Regions from separate parts of the Neisseria chenwenguii genome, predicted to be linked through region 1. Evidence: predicted binding sites of a transcription regulator. Region 1 holds the regulator's gene; each other region holds the start of a gene.
What was found. The regulator FNR, encoded in region 1, switches genes on or off when oxygen is low (the NO sensors DNR and NnrR bind a similar motif). The targets are predictions, from matches to a motif close to TTGATNNNNATCAA.
Positions count from the first base shown of each region.

Region 2: a site for FNR is predicted at 1,486-1,499, ahead of BG910_RS02780 (formate/nitrite transporter family protein). Genes of this name have one in related genera too.
Region 3: a site for FNR is predicted at 2,166-2,179, ahead of ubiU (ubiquinone anaerobic biosynthesis protein UbiU). Genes of this name have one in related genera too.
Region 4: a site for FNR is predicted at 2,104-2,117, ahead of pflB (formate C-acetyltransferase). Genes of this name have one in related genera too.

Region 1 is NZ_CP022278.1:1,588,422-1,592,637, forward strand. It holds gene BG910_RS07835 (OmpA family protein) at 1-552, opposite strand, end outside; gene BG910_RS07840 (CysB family HTH-type transcriptional regulator) at 982-1,932, shown strand; gene fnr (fumarate/nitrate reduction transcriptional regulator Fnr) at 2,032-2,766, opposite strand; gene hemN (oxygen-independent coproporphyrinogen III oxidase) at 2,912-4,216, shown strand, end outside.
Region 2 is NZ_CP022278.1:566,669-570,884, reverse strand. It holds gene pntB (Re/Si-specific NAD(P)(+) transhydrogenase subunit beta) at 1-485, shown strand, start outside; gene BG910_RS02785 (hypothetical protein) at 699-1,334, shown strand; gene BG910_RS02780 (formate/nitrite transporter family protein) at 1,556-2,347, shown strand; gene BG910_RS02775 (MFS transporter) at 2,596-3,849, shown strand; gene BG910_RS02770 (alpha-galactosidase) at 3,922-4,216, shown strand, end outside.
Region 3 is NZ_CP022278.1:933,215-937,430, reverse strand. It holds gene ppc (phosphoenolpyruvate carboxylase) at 1-934, shown strand, start outside; gene BG910_RS04590 (hypothetical protein) at 1,561-1,827, shown strand; gene ubiU (ubiquinone anaerobic biosynthesis protein UbiU) at 2,253-3,257, shown strand; gene BG910_RS04575 (U32 family peptidase) at 3,369-4,216, shown strand, end outside.
Region 4 is NZ_CP022278.1:407,554-411,769, forward strand. It holds gene pflB (formate C-acetyltransferase) at 1-1,977, opposite strand, end outside; gene BG910_RS02065 (adenylosuccinate synthase) at 2,251-3,549, opposite strand; gene BG910_RS02070 (ATP phosphoribosyltransferase regulatory subunit) at 3,581-4,216, opposite strand, start outside.

The DNA.
Region 1 (4,216 bases):
TTTGCCCATTTGAGCAACTTCTGCTTCACAAGTGGCAGTCATCTGCGCTTGAGACTCACCCAAGCCGGCAGCGGAAATTTTGCTTGAAGCAACACCTTGACCTACCAAGTAGTTAGCCACTACGTTGGCACGACGCTCAGACAACGCTTGGTTGTATTGCTCGGAACCCATAAAGTCGGTATGACCTTCAACGCGTACGGTTTGTACGTTTTCATTGCTCAGGCGTTGAGCCAGAGTGTTCAGGTTTTCTTGAGCCTCAGGACGCAGGATGTCTTTGTCGAAACCGAACAGAGCTTTGGCAGACAGAGAAACAGTTTCGTCAACGTATTCGGGATCCTGACGGACTTCTTGTGCATCACCGCACTCGATGCGGCCTTGAGTGGCTTTATCGAAGTAAGTATTTTTCCAACACTCGCCGTAGCTGTTGCGTACGACTTCTTGAGACTGGCTGCTTACGGTGTAGCCGTGTTTGGTATGCGCTTCACTTGCCATTGCGGTGCCCGAAGCAACCATAGCAACGAACAATGCGCTTAATTTCAGCTGTTTGGTCATTTTATTCCCTCATCAAGATTGTTATGCAACGGATACGGAAGCAACCGCTACAAGTTCACCAATATACAAACCGCAGCATAAAAAACGGCGGTCAATCGGATATTTCAGGTTGCACTATAAAGAAGCAAAGTGCAGGCTGTCAATACTCAAACTGCCGATTTATAGCGAAACTGCTTGCCTCCTGCGGGCAATCATGCCGAAAAACCAACGGTGTGTCATTCATTTAGGCGGAAAATTCTATTCTAAGCACTTAAAAGTTGCGGGAAAACAACATAAATTTTCCATTGCATTCCATTTTTATATATTGCATTCGGATACTTTAATAAAAAACAAACAGCTACTTATCCTGTTAAACTGCATCGGGCAGGCTCGGGCAAAATATGCTAAATTACGCGCTGTTTGTCGTACAAAACCCACAACCAAGCCGATATGAAACTGCAACAACTCCGCTACGCCCTTGAAGTTTACCGACACAATCTGAATGTTTCCGAAGCAGCCGATGCGCTGTTTACCTCGCAACCGGGCATTTCCAAGCAAATCCGGCTGTTGGAAGAAGAGCTGGGCATTCAGATTTTCATCCGCAGCGGCAAGCGCGTGGTTTCGGTCTCGCAGCCGGGCATGGCAGTCTTGGAAATTTCCGAGCGGATTCTGCGGGATGTCCAAAATATCAAGAACATAGGCAGCGAATTTACCGATTACGACAGCGGTTCGCTGACCATTGCGACCACGCACACCCAAGCCCGTTATGTTCTGCCGCATATTGTAGCGGATTTTGTCAAGCGTTATCCGAAAGTCAGACTGACAGTCAAACAGGGTAGCTCTGCGGATATTGCGCAAATGGTCGGAAACGGCGAGGCGGATATTGCCATTGTGACGGAAAAACTTGACGAGCAGCCGGAATTGCGCAAACTAGATTGTCACCAATGGAATTATGCAGTTTTTGTACCCGACAGCCATCTGCTGCTGGAATGCCGCAATCCTTTGAGTATTGAGGATTTGGCGTCGTTTCCGCTGCTGACTTACGAATCCGCGTTTCAGGCCGGCAGCAGCGTTGCTCGGGCGTTTGAGAAAGCCGGGCTGGATCACCCCGAAATTGTGTTGGCCGCAGCCGATACCGATGTGTTGAAAACTTATGTCCGATTGGGACTGGGCGCGGGTTTGATGGCAAAAACGGCCTATAACGCCGAAACCGACAAAGACTTGCAGGCCGTCGATGTTGCCCATCTGTTTGAACCGTCACCGGTTTGGATTGCGGTACGCGCCGATACTTATCTGCGCGGCTACACTTATGATTTTATTGAGATGTTCTCGCCCAAGCTGACGCGGGAAGCGGTTGACCGCATTCTTTATATGCCGATTGTCGAAGATTTCTCGATTTAGTTTTTAGGGATATAAATAATGGCCGTCTGAAAATTCGATTGCTGAGCGCAGTTGAAGTTTTCAGACGGCCTTTTTCATTTATCAATATTTAGGTTGGGCTTACATCGCGTGTGCACAACCCGATACCATTTTTTTCAAAGCCTGCGTATCCAAGAGTTTGATGTGTTTGTGCTCCACCTGAATCAATCCGTCGTGATGAAATTTCGACAATGTACGGCTGACCGTTTCCAGTTTCAACCCCAAATAACTGCCGATTTCCTCGCGGGACATCCGCAAGATGAAATCGTTGGCGGCAAAACCGCGCGCATACAGGCGGTTGGACAGATTCAGCAGGAAGGCTGCCAAACGTTCTTCAGCGCGCATATTGCCGAGCAGCAGCATCACGCCCTGATCGCGCACGATTTCGCGGCTCATCAGGCGGAAAAAGTGGGTTTGCAGGCTGGGGATGTTCTGTCCCAATTCTTCCATGTGCGCAAACGGCAGTTCGCACACTTCGCTGTCTTCCAGCGCGACCGCGTCGCAGCTGTGAACATGGGCGCAGATACCGTCCATACCGATGAGCTCACCCGACATAAAAAAGCCGGTTACCTGATCCCGTCCGTCTTGGCTGGCGACGGTGGTTTTGAAGAAACCGGCGCGGATGGCAAAAAGCGAAGTAAACGGCTCGCCCGCGCGAAACAGGTATTCGCCCTTTTTCAGACGGCGGCTCTGGCGGATAACGGCATCTAATTGGGTAAATTCGTCCGGCACAAGCCCCACGGGCAAACAAAGCTCACGCAAAGAACAGGTGGAGCATAAAGTTTTCATCGGATGTGAATCATTGTGCGCAGCCATAAAACACCTTTATTGTAAAAACTTCTTGTGATCGGACTGATAAATTATTGACTCAGGTCAAAATAAGATTATCATAGCGTGGCATTCTAACAAACTATCCAAAATTTTACTAATTCATTAACTTATACATAAACTCCTGTCGAATATGAAAATTATCCCAATTAAAAACAACGAATTGCCAGAATTCGACCGCGAATTAATTGCCAAACTGCCCGCCAGCGGCCCGCGCTACACCTCCTACCCGACCGCCGACCGCTTTCACGAAGGTTTCAAAGAAGCCGAATACATCCGCGCCTTAGAGCAGCGCACAGGGGCTTTAAACAAGCCCCTTTCGCTTTATATCCATATCCCCTTCTGCAACACCATCTGCTACTACTGCGGCTGCAACAAAATCATCACCAAAGACAAATCCCGCGCTGACGCCTATCTCGAATATCTCGAACGCGAAATGGCGCTGCTCGCCCCGTACCTTAAAGGCCGCCATCCGCTTGCCCAACTCCACTTCGGCGGCGGCACGCCCACCTTCCTCAGCGACGGACAGCTCGAACGCGTGTTTGAAATGATCCGCCAACATTTCCAACCCCTTCCCGACGGCGAATACTCCATCGAAATCGACCCGCGCAAAGTCAGCCGCGAAACCGTGTTACACCTTGCCCGACTCGGCTTCAACCGCATGAGCGTCGGTATTCAGGATTTCGACCCCAAAGTACAGGAAGCCGTCAACCGCATCCAGTCTTACGAAGAAACCAAAGAAGTCATCGACGCCGCCCGCGACGCCGGTTTCAAATCCGTCAGCGTCGATTTGATTTACGGCCTGCCGCACCAAACCATCGACAGCATCCATACCACCATCGACACCGTATTAGGCCTCACCCCCGACCGCCTCGCCCTCTACCACTACGCCCATCTGCCGCATATTTTCAAACCCCAGCGCCGCATCGACACCGATGCCGTGCCTGACAGCGAAGAAAAACTCGACATGCTGCAATACTGCGTCCAAACCCTGACCCAACGCGGCTACGTCTTCATCGGCATGGACCACTTCGCCAAACCCGACGACGAACTCTCCGTCGCCCTGCGCGAAGGCCGGCTGCAACGCAATTTCCAAGGCTATTCCACCTACGCCGACTGTGACTTGGTCGCTATCGGCGTTTCCAGCATCGGCAAAATCGGCAGCACCTACGTTCAAAACGAACGCGACATCGACGCCTACTACGCCGCCATCGACGCCGGCCATCTCCCCGCCATGCGCGGCTACCAACTCAACCAGGACGACATCCTGCGCCGCGGCATCATCCAAGACCTCATGTGCCGCTTCGCCCTCAACTTTGCCACTTACGAACAGACCTTCCACCTCTCGTTCCCCGAATATTTCAAAGCCGAACTGGCCGACTTGCAGGGCTTACAGGAATTAGGACTGGTTCGCCTAGCCCCTAACAGCCTGACCGTT
Region 2 (4,216 bases), 1.0 Mb from region 1:
AAGGCGCAAGTTCCGTCATCATCACGCCGGGCTACGGCATGGCGGTGGCGCAGGCGCAGTATCCTGTGGCCGAAATCACCGACCTGCTGCGTAAAAACGGCACCGAAGTGCGCTTCGGCATCCACCCCGTCGCAGGCCGTCTGCCGGGTCATATGAACGTCTTGCTTGCCGAGGCGAAAGTGCCTTACGATATCGTTTTGGAAATGGATGAAATCAACGACGATTTCCCCGAAACCGACGTGGTATTGGTTATCGGCGCCAACGATACCGTCAACCCTGCCGCGCAAACCGATCCGAACTCGCCCATCGCCGGTATGCCGGTATTGGAAGTTTGGAAAGCCAAAGAAGTCGTCGTATTTAAACGCTCGATGAACACCGGCTATGCAGGCGTACAAAACCCGCTGTTCTTCAATGAAAACACCGTTATGTGTTTCGGCGACGCGAAAGCGAAAGTCGATGAAATTCTGGCCGAACTGAAAAAATAAGGCCGTCTGAAAAGGCCGGCGCAACACGCGCCGGCCTCATATGGTGAAATAAAATAAGAAAGATACAAGGCAGCAAGGCGCAGATAGTACGGGTAGTACGGGACAGATGAACTTGGCGCTTCAGCGCCTTAGTGAATCGTCCTTTTTGAGCTCAGCCGCTGCCAACGAAGCAGATTTTTTATTTTATTTCACCATAATAACCGGAAAAAGACCATGAAACCCTATCTGTCCGTTCTACCGCTGATGCTGGTACTTGCGGCGTGCAGCAGCACCAAGCCCGTCCAAAAATTCGACGAACCCTTCTATTTCTCGGATACCGCCGGTAAAACCAACACTGCCAACTTCACCCAAGCCCCGAGCAACGGCCAAGTTGCCGGCAAATTCACGGTAAACGGAAAAACCGCGCTCGACATCGTCAAAATCAGCGACGACGTCAGCATCGCCGTCAGTGACAACAAAAACCGCAGCAGAGCCGACAAGCTTAAATTGCTCGCCGCCGCCAAATACTTCACCGTTTACAGTTTCAACAAACAAACGGGCGCGCTCGAAGTCGACAAAATCAGCGGCTCGAAAAACATCTGCACCGCCTACCGCAAAAACGGCGTGAAAGTCGAAATCGCCGAAAACATGTATCTGGGCAAAGGCAGTTCCACCGTATTGCGCAGCAAAGGCATCCTCGCCGCCACCGCCGCCAAAAACAAAATCATCGAATCCGAACTCGATTTCTCTTACGCCCAAGACGTTTCCAAACGCAAAAAAATGAAAGCCGAAAAGCAGAAAGACGACAAAGTCACCGCGCATTACGAGCGCTTAAACAGCTTCATTGCAAAAGACATCTGCGGAAAATAGCGCAGAAAACAGGGTTGGCGCCCGAATGTTGAAAAAGCCGTCTGAAAACGCCGCAGCAGCAGCGGCATGGGTTTCCAGACGGCCTTTTTGTGTTGATGCAGGGATTGCAATCCAACCCTTGATAATTACACCATGCAACAACACAAAGTGGTTGAGTTACATCAAAAGTGCCTGGCGGGAAGCTGCTTAAAATCACGCAACTTCACAAAAAGGCCTTTATTATGAGCGACTTCTATCCGCACGAAATCCTTAATGCAACCGTTGGTAAAGGTATTGCCAAAGGCAACGGCAGTACCGCCGAACTTTCCGTACTCGGTTTTTTGGGCGGTGCATTTATTTCCTTAGGTTATTTGGCCTATATCCGCGTGGTCGGCGGCATGCCCGAAGAATGGGGCAGTCTCGCCACTCTGCTTGGCGCGGCAGTCTTCCCCATCGGTCTGATCTGTATCTTATTGGGAGGCGGCGAACTGATTACCAGCAACATGATGGTTTTACCCGTTGCCGTCATGATGAAAAAAATTACCGCCGCACAATGGCTGCGCAACTGGCTGATCGTGACCTTGGCCAACGTTATCGGCGCCTTTTTTGTCGCCTGGTTTTTCGGCCACTACCTCGGCCTGACCGAAGGCAGATACCTGCATGAAACCATACACGTCGCCGAAGGCAAAGTCGCCGCCGACTTCGGCCATGCCGTCGTTTCCGGCATAGGCTGTAACTGGATGGTCGCCATGGGTGCATGGCTTTGTTACGGCGCACACACCTATTCCGGCAAAATTCTGGCCATTTGGTTTCCCATCATGATTTTCGTCTTAATCGGCTTCCAGCACGTCGTTGCCAATATGTTCGTTATTCCCGCTGCCATTTGGGCAGGCGCGGACATCACTTGGACGCAGTTTGCCCACAACATGATCTCCGTTTATATCGGTAACGCCATTGGCGGCGCAGTATTCGTCGGCGTGATGTACACGCTCGCCTATCGCAAACAGGCGGAGGCGGAAAACGGACACCATTAAAACCGAAACAGCCAATACGCATAAAAGGCCGTCTGAAAAGTATGCTGGCTTTTCAGACGGCCTTTGTGCAAGGGATATCAATATAACGCCGTCTCCGCCCTGTGGAAACAGATTCGGCGGGGAAAAACAGCTTTTTTTGACAGACATCATGGTTTGGTTGCTTCGGCATGTTTCGTTAACGGGAATTGTATTAATGTCGCAGTCGGTAAATTTACGGATTTTATTGTTTAGATTTGACGAGGTGTGTTATGTCTGAAGTGCAATCTGAGTTTCAAGACTGTTACTATCTGAAAAACCGCAATTTTTGGATTTTCGGAGCGTATTTCTTCCTGTACTTTTTCATCATGGCGGCGTGTTATCCGTTTTTGCCGATCTGGCTGCACGATATTAACGGCCTGAGCAAGGCGGATACGGGGATTGTTTTCTCGTTTATGTCGTTTTTCGCGCTGTGTGCGCAGCCGGTATTCGGTTACATTACCGACAAGATGGGGCTGAAAAAACACCTGCTGTGGATTTTGGCGGTGGGGCTGATTCTGTTTGCACCGTTTTTTATTTATGTGTTCAGCCCGCTGCTGAAAAGCAATGTCGTGGCCGGTGCGGTTGCGGGCGGTCTGTATATGGGCTTTGTGTTTTCGGGCGGTGCGCCGGCATCTGAGGCGTTTGTGGAGAAAGTCAGCCGTCACAGCAATTTCGAGTTCGGTCGCGCACGGATGTTCGGGATGCTGGGCTGGGCGTTGTGCACATCGATTGTCGGTATTTTGTTCGGCGTTGATCCGAATCTGGTGTTTTGGATGGGTTCGGCGGCTGCGGTGGTATTGTTTGTATTGCTGTTTTTCGCCAAAACCGATGATTTGGATCGGAAAAGCGCGGGTGAAAGCCATCATAGCAAGGTTTCCCTCGGGCAGGCGCTGGCGCTGCTCAAACAGCCGCGTTTTTGGGCGCTGCTGGCTTATGTAATCGGCGTGTCGTGTACCTACGATATTTTCGACCAGCAGTTTGCCAATTTCTTCACGTCGTTTTTCGCGTCGAAAGAGCAGGGCACGGAAGCCTTCGGTTATGTTACGACTTTCGGCGAGCTGCTGAATGCGGCGATTATGTTTTTCGCCCCGCTTCTGGTCAACAAAATCGGTGCGAAAAATGCGCTGTTGCTGGCCGGAGGCATCATGACGGTGCGGATTTTGGGTTCGTCTTTCGCGGGCAGCGCGGTGCAGGTGATTATCCTGAAAACGCTGCATATGTTTGAAGTGCCGTTTCTGCTGGTGGGGATGTTTAAATACATCACGACTGTGTTCGACGAAAAATATTCGGCAACGATTTATCTGGTGGCCTACGGCTTCGGCAAGCAGATTACCATGATGTTTATGTCCACCTATGTGGGCGCGATGTACGACAGCATGGGCTTTCATTCCAGCTACCTGCTTTTGGGCAGCATCGCGGCGGGCTTTACCCTGCTGTCGGCGGTCGTGCTGACCGGCCCGAAAAAAGCCCTGGTTCGGAACTGACGTTTTTTCAGACGGCATCTGCGGCGCGCGGATGCCGTTTTCTCAAAATTACCTTTACAAAGGAGTGGCAAAATGACTGCAAAAATCATCCGTTTGCAGAGTAAGGATACCGACCTGATCGTGCGCACCGAGCCTGCGGAAATCCTCTATTGGGGCGCGCACTTGGCGAATTTTGACGAATCCGACGTGTTTACGCTCGAGCGCGGCGTGTCCAACGGCAGTTTGGACGTCGATATTCCGATTACGCTGGCGGCGGAAAACGGCCGCGGCTTTTTCGGCGTCTCTGGCATCGAAGGCCACCGCGACGGGCTGGATTGGGCGCCGGTTTTCAATACGGTCAAAATCAGTCAGGAAAACAGCTGCCTGA
Region 3 (4,216 bases), 660 kb from region 1:
TGAAAAATTCGGCGTCAAAATGCGCCTGTTTCACGGCCGCGGCGGCAGCGTCGGCCGCGGAGGCGGCCCGTCGTACCAAGCCATCCTCGCCCAGCCCGCAGGCAGCGTGGCCGGCCAAATCCGCATTACCGAGCAGGGCGAAGTCATCACCGCCAAATACGCCGACCCGAGCAACGCGCGGCGCAATCTGGAAACCCTCGTCGCCGCCACACTCGAAGCCAGCCTGCTGCCCGAGCGCAAAGATCCCGATGAAAAACTGATGCAGGCGCTGTCCGACGTTTCCTTCAAATACTACCGCGCCCTGATTACCCACGAAGACTTCATCGACTACTTCCTGCAAACCAGTCCGATCCAGGAAATCGCCACGCTCAACCTCGGCAGCCGGCCCGCCAGCCGCAAAACGCTGGCGCGGATTCAGGATTTGCGCGCTATTCCGTGGGTGTTTTCATGGATGCAGAACCGCCTGATGTTGCCTGCTTGGTACGGCTTCGGCAGCGCCGTCGTCGAACTTTGCGCGAAAAAAACCGCCACCATGCAGGCTTTTCAGCAGCACGCCAAAGAAAACCCCTTCTTCCAAACCATGCTTTCCAACATGGAACAAGTGATGGCCAAAACCGACATCATCCTGGCCGAAGACTACGCCGGCTTGAGCGAATCGCCCGAAAAAGCCGCCGCCATCTTCGCCATGATTAAGGAAGAATACCTGAAAAGCCGCAAAGCCCTGCTCGAAATCCTGCAAACCACCGAGCTTCTGAGCGACAACCGCAGCCTCGCCCGTTCGCTCGCCCTGCGGATTCCCTACCTCAACGCGCTCAACGGCCTGCAAGTCGCCATGCTCAAACGCCTGCGCAAAGAGCCGCACAACCCGCACGCGCTTCTGATGGTTCACCTGACCATCAACGGTGTGGCGCAAGGGTTGCGCAATACGGGTTGATAGGTGTTGGATAGGGGCAGAGGCCGTCTGAAAAATATTTTCAGACGGCCTTTTTTATTTTTACAAAGGTATCGGCCTGAATCTCAACAGCATCTAATTGAATCCCAAAATAGCTAAATTGCTAAAGACAGAATTAGGGATTCCTGCTAATGGTATTATTATAAAATCCTCTGCTTAATGCATTTCAAAAAAATTAAAATATATACACTGGAATTTAACTCGAAAGTAGTATAGATTTCTAATCCAATGATTAATTCATATAGCTATTTTTTAGTTTTCATGCTAAAAAACGGTAGTGTCCTGAAAAGTATGCTGGGGAAAATCGTCAAGTGGATAACGCAATCTATGGTACAAATTCAGGCTTGAAAATTAACGGGAAACCTGTACTAAATCATTAATTTTTTACTTATAAATTAAGCAGCATGCTTTTCAGGATGCTACCAAAAAACTAATGTGGCATGGATATTTAGAAAAGCATATACCGATACTGTTATCCAAAGTTTATATTTCTTAACGAAAAACACTTATACAAAAAGCTCTTTCAATTTAAAGGTGTCCAAGGAATAAGAATTTCACACAAGTAGTGAGATTCTTATTTTATGATTATTAACAGGGAGGTTTATATTATGAAAACGTTAAGATTAGATGATTTGGAAAAAGTATCCGGTGGATGGGTAGCCAACGCTGCAGGGGCTATCTTGGGTGGCTATGCCGGTGGATACGGTTATTTGGCCGGCGGAGGCAGAAATCCGGACGACTTTCTTTATTCTGTGGCAGGCGGTGCTGCTGGAAGAGCACTTAGCACTGTAAGAGGCATTGCATCTGGGGCATCTGCAATTGCCAGCGGCGTAGTTGCGGGGGGTGTTAATACTTATCTTTTAAATAGAAATTAACGGATGATGGAAATGTTCAACGCCGTATTGGAAGTTCGGTTGAGTGTGTTGCAGATTATGCTGATTTCGTCAGTATTGCTGGCGACTTATGTTTTTTACCGATTGGTTATGTGCCGTATTGCTAAAAAACCCGTATGGTCGTTTATCGCCCAACTGGGAGCAACAGTAGTCATCAGCTTTTTGTTATTTCAAATTAGGAACATACACAAGTAGTTCCATTAGGCGATAAAAATATCAGGCCGTCTGAAAATTTTCAGACGGCCTTTTTTCGCGGGTTCGGAATCTGTTTTTAAAAGGCTATTGTGTTAATAAAAATTTTCAATATTTTAGGTCAGATTTTGATATGGGTCAGAATATTTTGTGGTTTCGGGGCATAGAATCGCCAAACTTCTACCAAATATTGATTTTTATAACAAGGAACACCAATGGCCATTCCCGAGCTGGTGTGTCCGGCCGGTAACCTCGCTATGCTGAAAACGGCGGTGGATAACGGTGCGGACACGGTTTATATGGGGCTGAAAGATGCGACCAATGCGCGCAATTTCCCCGGGTTGAATTTCGATTTGAAAACGGCTGCCGAGGGCGTGGCTTATGCCCATGCGCGCGGGCGGCAGGTGTTGATGGCGATTAATACGTTTGCGCAGGCCGGTCAGGTAGCGCAGTGGCGCAAAGCCGTCGATACGGCGGCGGATTTGGGGGCGGATGCAGTGATTTTGGCCGATCCCGCGCTGATGGCGTATGCCTGCGAAAAGCATCCGAAACTGCGGCTGCATATGTCGGTACAGGGTTCGGCGACCAATTACGAGGCGATTAACCTGATGAAAGAGCTGTTCGGCGTGCGCCGCGCCGTGCTGCCGCGCGTGCTGACCATCGATCAGGTAAAACACGTTGCGGACAATACCGATGTGGAAATCGAGGTGTTCGGTTTCGGCAGCTTGTGCGTGATGGTGGAGGGGCGCTGCATTCTGTCGAGTTATGCGACGGGCGAATCGCCGAACATGCAAGGTGTGTGTTCACCGGCGAAAGCGGTGCGCTGGGAGCAGCTGCCCGACCGTATGAACGTGCGTCTGAACAATATCCTCATCGACCACTTCAATCCTGACGAGCCGGCGGGCTATCCGACTTTGTGCAAAGGCCGTTTCGAAGTCGAAGACGAAACCTACTACGCGTTGGAAGAGCCGACCAGTCTGAACGTATTGGAAGTGCTGCCCGAACTGCTGAAAATCAGCGTGTCCGCGATTAAGGTGGAGGGACGCCAGCGCAGCCAGATGTACACCGCGCAGGTAACCCGCGCATTGCGGCAGGCGCTGGATGCGGCGGCGGCCGATCCGCAGCATTACCGGGTCAGCCCTGCGTGGAGCGGGGCGTTGGGCAAGGTGTCGGAAGGACACCAATCGACGTTGGGCGCATACAGCCGTCCGTGGAAATAACACCAGGCCGTCTGAAAATGCCGCATTATTTTTCAGAAATGCGTAGGGTGGGTGGTAAACCCGCCGTGTTTCTGCCAAAAGGTTTTTCAGACGGCATCAGGAGATAATCCGATGAAACTGACTTTGGGGCCGGTATTGTTTTTCTGGCAGAAAGAAATGCTGCTGGAGTTTTACGTTCAGATGCTCGATACGCCGCTGGACGTGATTTATTTGGGCGAAACGGTTTGTTCGCGCCGCCAGAAAATGCGCTTTGCCGACTGGTTCGGACTGGCGGAAGATTTGGCGGACAGCGGCAAAGAGATTGTTTTGTCGTCGCAGGTGTTGCTGGAGAGTGAATCTGATCTGAAACGTCTGCGCAAAACCGCCGAACAGGGCAAATTCAGAATCGAGGCCAACGACATGGGCGCAGTCAAACTCGCGCGCCAACACGGCATTCCGTTTGTCGCCGGTGCCACGCTCAATATCTACAACGAAGATACGCTGGCGCTGTTTAAAGATTTGGGCGCATACCGCTGGGTCGTTCCCGCCGAACTGGGGCACGATAAAACCGCCGTCATCTCCGCCCGTTCAGACAGCCTCGAAACCGAAGTGTTCGCTTGGGGCAAAATCCCGCTGGCCTACTCGTCGCGCTGCTTTACCGCCCGCCACTACAATCTGAACAAAGACAGCTGCGAGTTCCGCTGCCTCGACCACGAACACGGTATGGCCATGAATACCCGCGAAGGCCGGCCGTTTCTGACCATTAACGGCATTCAGACCATGTCTTACGACAGCCAGTGTCTGCTGCCGCACCATGCCGAAATGCAGCAGAGCGGTATTGACCTGATGCGCCTGTCGCCGCAGCTGACCGATATGCCGCGCATCATCGGGCTGCACCGCCAAGTGCTGGACGGACAAACCGCCGCCGAAGATGCGTTGGCCGAACTCGAAACCCTTGCCACCGGCACACTTGTGGACGG
Region 4 (4,216 bases), 1.2 Mb from region 1:
AAACTCAAACGGCAGTTTGGCAACCGAAGTCAACGAGGCAACCGCACCGTTAACATCGCGACCGTGCATCGGGTTGGCGCCCGGTCCGAAAGGCGCCCCGGCACGGCGGCCATCAGGGGTATTACCGGTTTTCTTACCGTAGACCACGTTGGAAGTAATAGTCAGCACGGATTGGGTCGGAATTGCGTTGCGGTAGGTTTTGTGGGTGGCTACTTTGCGCATGAAGCGTTCTACCAAGTCGCAGGCAATGTCATCCACACGGTCGTCGTTGTTACCGAATTGCGGATATTCGCCTTCGATTTCAAAGTCAACAGCAATACCGTTTTCGTCACGAACCGGTTTGACTTTGGCGTATTTGATGGCAGACAGCGAGTCGGCTGCTACCGACAAACCGGCAATACCGCAGGCCATTGTGCGTTTGACATCACGGTCGTGCAGCGCCATCAATGCGGCTTCGTAAGAGTATTTGTCGTGCATGTAGTGGATAATGTTCAGCGCGGTAACATATTGTGTTGCCAACCAATCCATAAATTTATCCATACGCTCGAATACTTTGTCGTAATCCAGCACTTCATCCATGATCGGTTCATGTTTCGGACCGACCTGATCTTTGGATTTTTCGTCCACACCGCCGTTGATTGCGTACAGCAGGGTTTTGGCCAAGTTGGCGCGCGCACCAAAGAACTGCATTTGTTTGCCGACAACCATCGGGCTGACGCAGCAGGCGATGGCGTAGTCGTCGCTCTCGAAATCAGGGCGCATCAAGTCGTCGTTTTCGTATTGGACGGAAGAGGTGTCAATCGAAACTTTGGCACAGAATTCTTTAAAGCCCTGCGGCAGTTGTTCAGACCACAAAATGGTGATGTTCGGCTCGGGAGACGGACCCATATTGTAAAGCGTATGCAGCACGCGGAAGTTGGATTTGGTCACGAGCGTGCGACCGTCCAAGCCCATACCGCCGATGGATTCGGTCGCCCAAATCGGGTCGCCGGAGAAGAGCTGATCGTATTCGGGGGTACGCAGGAAACGGACCATACGCAGTTTCATGACCAAGTGGTCGATAAATTCCTGCGCTTGTATTTCGGTAATCACACCGTTTTTCAGGTCGCGCTCGATATAAATATCCAAGAACGACGATACGCGGCCAAACGACATTGCGGCGCCGTTTTGCGATTTCACTGCAGCCAGATACGCGAAATAAGTCCATTGAATCGCTTCTTGGGCGTTTTTCGCCGGGCCGGAAATATCAAAGCCGTAAGAGGCAGCCATTTCTTTCATTTGACCCAAGGCTTTGTATTGGTCGTTGATTTCTTCGCGGCGGCGGATGACGTCTTCCAAGTTCACGCCGTTTTCCAAATCGGCTTGCAGCGAATTGAATTGGGCAAACTTGTCTTTCATCAAAAAGTCGATACCGTAAAGCGCAACACGACGGTAGTCGCCAATGATACGGCCACGACCGTAAGCATCCGGCAAACCGGTAATCACGCCTGATTTACGGCAGCGGCGGATATCAGGCGTATAAACGTCAAACACGCCCTGGTTGTGGGTTTTACGGTATTTGGTAAAGATTTCGGAAACTTCGGGGTTTAATTCCACATTGTAAATGCGGCAGGAATCCTGAACCATTTTCAACCCGCCGAACGGCATAATGGCACGCTTCAGGGGCTCGTCGGTTTGCAGACCGACGATTTTTTCCAAATTTTTGTCGATATAGCCCGGCGCGTGGCTGGTAATACCGGAAACAGTTTGCGCATCAATTTTGTAAGGCTCGTGGGTACGGTTTTCCACTTTAATGCCTTCCATCACTTCTGCCCACAATTTAGTAGTTGCCTCGGTAGCCGGCGCCAAGAAACTGGCATCGCCCTCATATGGTGTGTAGTTTTTCTGGATAAAATCACGGACGTCAACGTTGGTTTCCCAATTACCGCCGACAAAGCCTTCCCAGGCAGAAGGACGTTCTTGAACATCTGCAGACATTTCAAACTCCTAATTTTGTTAAATAAAATAATAAACAGACCAAATTTTTAATGTGTTAAGAATAGCACTTCCGCTTTCATATATACAGTCAAAATCATGAAATAAAACTACCTTCGCGCACACATTTTGATATAAATCAACCCCATTGTAAACTACCCAAAATTACACAACTTCTATACTTTAAAAAACTTATACGAAGAGTAAAATAGAAAACTTAGGCCGTCTGAAAATCGTTTTTTTCAGACGGCCTGATTTTTTTAAATTCCCGAAATATCAAGCAAACGGATGCTGCAAAACAATCGTTTCTTCGCGATCCGGTCCCGTAGAAACCATGGCCACAGGCGCGCCGCAAAATTCTTCGATCCGTTTCAGATAGGCTTTGGCGGCTTCCGGCAGTTTGTCGTATTCTTTCACGCCGACAGTGGATTCCTTCCAGCCCGGCATGGTTTCGTAAACAGGCTTGCAGGTTTTAACTGCATCCGAGCCGCAAGGCAGAATGTCGGTTTTGCTGCCGTCGGGCAACTCGTAGCCAACGCAGATATTGACGGTTTCCATACCGTCCATCACATCTAATTTGGTGATACACATTCCCGAAATGCCGTTGACCTGAATCGAGCGTTTCAGCGCAGCCGCATCAAACCAGCCGCAGCGGCGCGCACGGCCTGTTACCGAGCCGAACTCGTGACCGCGCTCGGCCAAACCGGCGCCGACTTCGTCAAACAGCTCGGTCGGAAACGGCCCCGAGCCCACGCGCGTGGTATAAGCCTTAACAATTCCCAACACATAATCCAACATCTGCGGCCCTACGCCGGCACCCGCCGATGCAGCACCTGCCAAACAGTTGGACGACGTCACAAACGGATAAGTGCCATAGTCGATATCCAGCAGCGTTCCCTGCGCGCCTTCAAACAGCAGGCGTTCGCCGTTTCCGCTTTTTTCGTTCAAAATTCGGGAAACATCGGCAATCATCGGCGTGATGTGTGGCGCAACTTTATTGATGACTGCCATCACGTCTTCTACTTTCACCGGCTCGGCGCCGTGCAGATGCTGAAGCTGGACGTTATAGTAAGCCAAAATGCTTTCCAGCTTTTCAGACAGTTTGTCCAAATTCAGCAAATCGACGGCACGGATGGCGCGGCGGGCAACTTTGTCTTCATAAGCCGGGCCGATGCCGCGGCCTGTCGTACCGATTTTACCCTTGCCGCGCGAAGCCTCGCGCGCCTGATCTAAAGCGATATGGTAAGGCAGAATCAGCGGGCAGGTCGGCGCAATTTTCAGACGGCCTTCGACATTTTTCACACCGGCGGCGTTCAATTCGTCGATTTCACCCAACAACGCTTCAGGCGAAACCACCACGCCCGAGCCGATAAAACAATCCAGTTGTTCATGCAGAATGCCGCTCGGAATCAGGCGCAGAACGGTTTTCTTACCGCCGACCACCAGCGTATGCCCCGCGTTGTGTCCGCCCTGAAAACGCACTACGCCGGCGGTTTCTTCCGCCAGCCAATCCACAATCTTACCTTTGCCTTCGTCGCCCCATTGTGCGCCGATGACCACCACGTTTTTAGCCATTACTCAAATCCTAAAATCAAATCCAAGAAAATTAAACTTCGGCAACCTGCCAAACGCCGTCGATTTTTTTCAGATGGCCTGAAATATTGTCAGAGCCGTTATGCCCGATGCCGTAATCCACTACCACACACTGCCCTTGTTCGCGCAAAACCGCCACAGCGTCTTTGGCCGCTTCCGCATCTTCACGCGCCACCATCACCACAGACTGGCGGCCGATTTCCGGCAGGCGGCCGATAAAACTGCGCAAATCGAAGCTGAAACCCGTCGCCGGACGGCTGCGGCCGAAATACGCGCCCAAGCCGTCGTAACGCCCGCCGCGCGCCACTGCATCGTGGCTGTCTGAACCGTAGGCCGCGTAAAGCAGGCCGGTGTGGTAGTTGTCCACCCGCAGTTCCGACAAATCAATGTGGACGTTTTGCGCGGGGAACGCCGCACATACCGCTTCCAATTCGTCCAAAGCCCTGCCTACCGCCGACAGATCCGGCAGCTTGGCACGCGCTTCCTGCAAGACTTCGCGACCGCCGTAAAGTGCGGGCAGCAGCGCAAACGCCTTGACCCACATTCCGTCCAAACACCATGATTCCACGCAGTTTTTCACCGCTTCCGCGTCTTTGTCCTGCATCAGCGCCAAAAGTTGTGCCGACTGCTCTGCCGATAATCCGGCCGC